DNA from 2 places in the Fischerella sp. genome. Region 2 is predicted to be linked to the other one. Evidence: riboswitches for the same ligand, from Rfam matches in the RefSeq annotation. Region 2 holds a riboswitch; the other holds the start of a gene.
What was found. Region 2 has a riboswitch for cyclic di-AMP ahead of HXY43_RS03510 (universal stress protein). Riboswitches for the same ligand answer to the same signal wherever they lie in the genome.
Positions count from the first base shown of each region.

Region 1: another riboswitch for cyclic di-AMP. It lies ahead of HXY43_RS07655 (hypothetical protein); the one in region 2 lies ahead of HXY43_RS03510 (universal stress protein).

Region 1 covers NZ_JACAEU010000051.1:18,742-21,863, reverse strand. Annotated here, with positions in the region: gene HXY43_RS07660 (hypothetical protein) at 12-365, shown strand; cyclic di-AMP (ydaO/yuaA leader) riboswitch at 621-763, shown strand; gene HXY43_RS07655 (hypothetical protein) at 1,259-1,501, shown strand; gene pntB (Re/Si-specific NAD(P)(+) transhydrogenase subunit beta) at 1,616-3,073, opposite strand; gene pntA (Re/Si-specific NAD(P)(+) transhydrogenase subunit alpha) at 3,082-3,122, opposite strand, start outside.
Region 2 covers NZ_JACAEU010000022.1:6,590-9,711, reverse strand. Annotated here, with positions in the region: cyclic di-AMP (ydaO/yuaA leader) riboswitch at 86-227, shown strand; partial or broken gene HXY43_RS03520 (nitrate ABC transporter, permease protein) at 324-626, shown strand; partial or broken gene HXY43_RS03515 (ABC transporter ATP-binding protein) at 1,134-1,313, shown strand; cyclic di-AMP (ydaO/yuaA leader) riboswitch at 1,355-1,532, shown strand; gene HXY43_RS03510 (universal stress protein) at 1,925-2,554, shown strand; gene HXY43_RS03505 (SLC13 family permease) at 2,898-3,122, shown strand, end outside.

The DNA of each region.
Region 1 (3,122 bases), on a different contig from region 2:
GGAGCAAAGCAGTGAAAAAAATTGGGGTGCTAGTGTTAGTTGGAGTGTTAGTATTTATTACTATCTGGAGCGGTTTATTTTCGCACCCCGCCGCATCACAGCAAGTTGAATCTCGTCTCAGCAACTTAGAAGCGGATTTAAATCGTTTGGAGTCACAGGTAAATCAGATAGAATCTCAGCTAGGTCAAAATCGTTCTCCATCGCCAAGAACAACATTAACTCCGCCACAGCCTTCTAGACGAAACCTCTCTCAACAAGAACGAGACAAGATGTTTGATAGACTAGCAACTTTGTTTGTAGAATTGAAGCAACAAGTCCAAAAATTAGAACAGCGAGTCAATAAACTGGAATCTGTTAAAAAATAAAGTAGAGACGTAGCATTGCTACGTCTCTACAATGATTTGGCATCGAGCTACAAAAATGTATGCAAACATAATTCATGACCAAATTCAGCAACGCCCAGAATTTAATACCAGCTTTATAATCAGGTAGTCGCCTATCCGATTTGATGAAAATAATACAAAGCAGGATAAATTTTCAGCAAAATGCACAAAGTTTTGCTTATTGACTGTTGAGTCATCCCAGTATATGTTTATTAATTAAGTGGGTAAAACAGCCTAATTCAATCCAGGCTCATTGTTGGTAAACATCAGACCTGGATTAGAAGCGGAGGAACCAATCATTGGGGCGAATCTGAAACTGAGAGAGACACCTTCCAGTCTTAGCCCGTCAGCTAACTCCGTCGGCATTGGAAGGAGTACCTTTGACATCAGCTTACTTTCAGCCGGTGTCTTCATGGTCTCCTAGCTGGCATTGCTGTCAACATTAGCAGATGTTTATTGACCCACATTGCCAACCGCTACAAGTACACGGAAGCTAGGATGATTAATTACAAACAGTGGATTCTCATAACCACCAAAGAATCGAACGGCATTGCCGTTGACTACATAGACTCACAAGGAAATCAGGATAGCGAACCTTTCTGTTTTCTAACGGAGACTAAAGCACTAAGCTACGGTCAAATTTGCATAGACAGATTAATCAAATTAAAGTCTCAATCCTCCCACAAAGCGTTTTTATAACTGATTATCAAAGGGGTACAAAAACCAGCTGTAAAACTATCAGCATTAAGTCCCCTTAGAAAAAGACGCTTGCGTGGAAGACTTCCCGTCAGGAAAGTATCAGTTGCATCTACAGGCGTCACACTTATTAATCCTTTCGTTGAGGCAGGATATTGTGTAAGAACTTAGGAGGGAAAATGCCCATAACAAATCGTGCTTTCTTTAGTGATGTAGATTTTTTACCCGATCACCAATTTAAACAAATTGGAGAGTGTGCAGGCAAAAAACTTTTGCTAATAGGTAAAACTAAAGCTTACGGCGATCCAATTGTGGCAACAAGCCAAACTGATGAGCCAAGTCATGAAGATTTATATGCCTCGGATCTTTACGAATTGATGAAGTTTGGTCACGAACCAGTTAAAGTTACTGAACAAATATAGAAGTTTAACTCGGCTAGGGTATTGGTTAAGGTGGGTTATGATTTGACTTGGTGTCTTTGTGTCTTGGTGGTTAATAATGAACCACAAAGACACAAAGACACAAAGAAAACTTGATTAAGTTGAAAATGCGACTTTTGTTGGTTGGCGCAAGTCAACACTTTCCTCACTCAGCAGGGCAACTTTTCCGACGATCGCATCAAGATTTTTCTTAGCATCGCCAAATAGCATGTGGGTGTTGCTCTTATAAAACAGGGGATTCTCAACACCAGCGTAGCCACTAGCCATACTGCGCTTCATCACCACCACAGTACCAGCTTTCCAAACCTCCATTACAGGCATCCCAGCAATGGGGCTATTGGGATTTTCTAACGCACTGGGGTTAACTGTGTCGTTAGCACCAATCACCAGCACTACATCAGTTTTTGAGAAATCCTCATTAATCTCATCCATTTCTAGTACAATGTCGTAGGGCACATTCGCCTCAGCTAAAAGGACGTTCATGTGTCCGGGCATTCTACCAGCTACCGGATGAATGCCAAAGCGAACTTGGACGCCGCGATCGCGCAGTAATTTCGCAAGTTCCGATACAGCGTGCTGCGCCCTAGCTACTGCCATGCCGTAACCAGGAACGATGACAACACTCTTAGCACGTTGGAGAAGTTCGACGGTATCCTCGATTGTCGTGGCGGTGACTTCACCTCCAGGTTGTTCGGCGCTTTGCGCTGCTGTTGTGCCATTTGTCTCTGCACCAAAGCCACCTAGAATCACGCTGATGAAGGAACGATTCATCGCCTTGCACATAATATAGCTGAGGATGGCACCGCTACTACCCACCAACGCCCCGGTAATGATCAGCAAATCGTTTGAGAGCATAAAGCCAGCAGCAGCAGCAGCCCAACCAGAGTAACTGTTGAGCATTGAAATTACCACCGGCATATCAGCACCGCCGATCGCCATCACGAGATGAATACCTAAAACTGAGGCGATCGCAGACATAATTAATAGCGGTTGCAGTCCACTGAGGTTTTCTGCTGCTAAGAACTGAGAACCCAGCCATAGTGAAGCTGCTATCATGCTCAAGTTAAGGAAGTGACGCGCTGGCAGAAGTAGAGGTTTGCTGCTGATAATGCCCCGCAGTTTACCAAAGGCAATTATCGAACCTGTGAAAGTAACAGCACCGATGAACACACCCACAAAAATTTCAATTTGGTGAATTGTGGACTCAATGCCGGTGAGCGATCGCGACTGTTGGAGATAATTGGCAATGCCCACCAAAACTGCTGCAACACCAACAAAACTATGCAGCATAGCCACCATTTCCGGCATTGAAGTCATCGCCACGCGAGAGGCGACGATTGCACCGATAATCGCTCCTGGAATGACAACTGATGCCAAAGTGCCGTATGCTGTCAAATCTAGCGAAAGCGCAGTAGCAACAAAGGCGATAACCATGCCAATGATGCCGTAAATATTGCCTTTGCGAGCAGTCTCCTGATCGGATAGTCCCCCAAGGCTGAGAATGAATAAGGCACTAGCCACAATATACGCCACAGTCAGTAGGTTATTAGACATAGTTTCCTTCACTTTTGGAACATTCTAAGCATGCGTTGGGTGACTAGGA
Region 2 (3,122 bases):
CTAGGGAAAGAACTATAAAGAACCATATTTAGCTTGAGATAGATATACAAATTTGAGAATCATATGTTACTTTATTCTATTAAGTAGAGTAAGTCAGCCTAATCTGGCGAATCGTAATTATTAACGCTGGAGCGGAGGAACCATATTTTGGGGCGTATCTCTTTTGAGAAGGGTATCTCTCAACCCTAGCCCGTCAGCTAACTTCGTAGGCATTGAGAGGAGACTGAAGAGGCAGCATATTTATAATGTGAAAACCTCATCAGTGTCCTTGGCTGGTACTGCTCGGAATTTTTGTACCTGAGCTTAACTGAATTGGGGTTGCAATGGCACAACTAAATTTGGCTGCGATCATTGCAGTAGCTGGGCAGGTAGCCTGGAAAAAGACAAAACCTGTACTTGTCAGGGATGTTGTCTTACTGCCTATCCTTGGTTTCTTGGGAATTATCCTGTTGTGGTGGGTTGTTGCTCTTGTTAACCATGAATTAATGCCCACCCCACCGGAAGCGCTAGCTGCCAATCTGGATTACATCTTAAACCCCTTCTATCAAAGGGGGCCAGGTAACCTAGGGATTGGTTGGTTGTTGCTAGCAAGTTTGCGACGAGTGTTGCTTGGCTTTCTCATCGGTGTTTCTAGCCGTATTAGTGATTGGCTTAACTGGTTTACTGCTTGATTTTGCTGTGAGCAAAGTTGAAGAATTAGTAACTCACCGCCCTAGAACTTCAAACTAACAAAAAACCTTTGGTTCATACCAAGACGCTAACTACAGCTTTGCGTGAAAGAGTAGTGATTTGACAATAAAGGTTTTGACCCTAGCGATCCAATAGGTTATCTCAACAGTTTTGAAATTAGAGCCAACGCTCCCACTCGTTTTTACATGTCTTAATTAACTGCGATCGCAATAATTGATGTAGCAATTTGTTACAACACTTTGCTTTTTGAAATACTAGCAAATACCTGAATGGTGATACCTAGAAAATAAAAATTTTCGGTTGAGTTTCAGAGTTTCCTAAACATTCTTTTGACTCTTATTTCCCGCAAGATTGTAAAAAATTCTTCTAACCCGGAGCTTCCCATGACTAAATCTACCTTATCCTCCATAAATCCTAACGAGCGAACCTTCCGCAACACTCCTTATATGTCTGATCGCATTGTATTGATGACTAATGGCCCAGCTGCTAAAATTGGGGAGATATTAGAAGTGTCGTTTTCTCATCCACGCGATCGCGCCCAAATGCGAAACTCAAAAGAGTATTACGAACTCCGTAATTACGCTTTGAATTTTTTGGATAAATATTTTACTCAGGATGAGTAAATGGCTCTATCGTCTACAATCGTTTTGTAAGTGGGTAGCCTAATTCAAATCCAACAAATCTGATTTGGAGCGGAGGAACCAATATTTGGGGCTAATCTTGCGAAAACAGTGAAGAGTCAAGAGTGAAGAAATTCCTCAACTTTCCTCATTCTTTCTTCTGGAGAGAGACACCTTCCAGTCTTAGCCCGTCAGCTAACTTCGTCGGCAATGGAAGGAACCCCGAAAACTTTGGCTGTAATAGCAGTTTGTATAGGGGTTTCTTTTACCAATCTGAATCATTAGTCATTAGTCATTGCCCAACAATTGTGTACAGATGACCCTTACGGGTACTCTACCTTGAGCCGCGCTGCGCGCGTCTACGCCAGTCGCACCCTGCACCGAAGCCGCCCTGTGGGCATCTACATGGGGGACTCACCGGCCCCCACGACCGACAGGGAGTGGGGATTGGGGGCTTCGGGGTCCCCTCTGGGGTTGGGGGAGGAACCCCCTATAAGTGCGCGCTGGCTCACAAATGACATAATGACAAATGACAAAATCTAAAATTGGTTAACCCGCTTCTTCTTCGTTGTTTATTTTCTGGGAGAGAAGTGAAAGCTGTGAACATTAAGCCAATGTTAGTGCGTTTGCAAAACGCAATGAGTAGAAATGACCTAATTGAGCAAATGGTATTGCTCTGGAACCCAATAACATCTTTTTGTGAGCAAGCCGAATCTGCTAAATCAATCAATTTGATTGTTGGCTATAACAGTTCTCCTAATAGTCACACAGCCTTGGATATCAGTTTATTGATAGCCCACCAAACACGTCTAGCTACAAAAGCAAACGTTACAGTTCAAGCCGTATACGTGTTAGAAGACTATCAAACTGGTGATTTTTTTGATGTATTGCCAAAAAAAGAAGTCGTTAGTAGTGGATTAACCGATCAGATTCCATTAGAAATTTCTGCGAATTCTACATCACAAAGAAGCTCTACCCCCGTCTTAACTCCAACCAATAAGTTCGCAAAAGCTGAGCATATTTTATGGCAAGCACGTTGTTTGGCTGAGGAATGGCAGAGTTCTTTCAAAGCGCATCTGCGATTTGGTTGCATTGCTGACGAACTGAAAAAAGTTGTGATATCAGAAGCTGCTACTTTACTGTTATTAGGCTGCAACTCAGCTAAACATCCAATTGTCAAAAAACTTGGTTCTAATTTCCCTTGTGCTGTGCTGGGTATACCCACTTCTATTGATGGACAATGATATTAAGATAGCTGCTTTTCTTCAAAGTTAGTTTGTGCTATCTCCAAAACTCATTGTAAGCTTTTGAATTGTGCGAATAAGGTCTAAAATTTTTCGCTCATGGGTTTGAATTAGGGTGAATCACTAGTCACAATCATGCTACAAAAAAAGCTATCTAGTATAGATGGCTTTTTTAGTTTACTATCCGAATATATTCATCCTATTTGAGTTGTAAGGATATTCATTGTAGTTGTTGATGGTTAATAGTTGATAATTGATTTAAAGAACAAACATCAACAAAGATATAATGTTTCATAAATAATTTATGATGGGTATAATTTTAATTTAATTTTGGTAAAAACTTATGGAAAACTGGCAAGCTATTCTGAGTATTTTCACGTTTATTTCTGTCATTTTCTTAATCATGACAGAGTGGGTTCATCTAACAATTGCTGCTTTGTTAGGAGCCTTGTTACTGGTATTTACCAACGTCATGACTTTAGAAGATGCGATTGGCTACATAGGCAATAGTCATGGCACACTCGGTTTATTCTTTGGTGTCATGGTACTGGTGCGAGCATTTGAACCG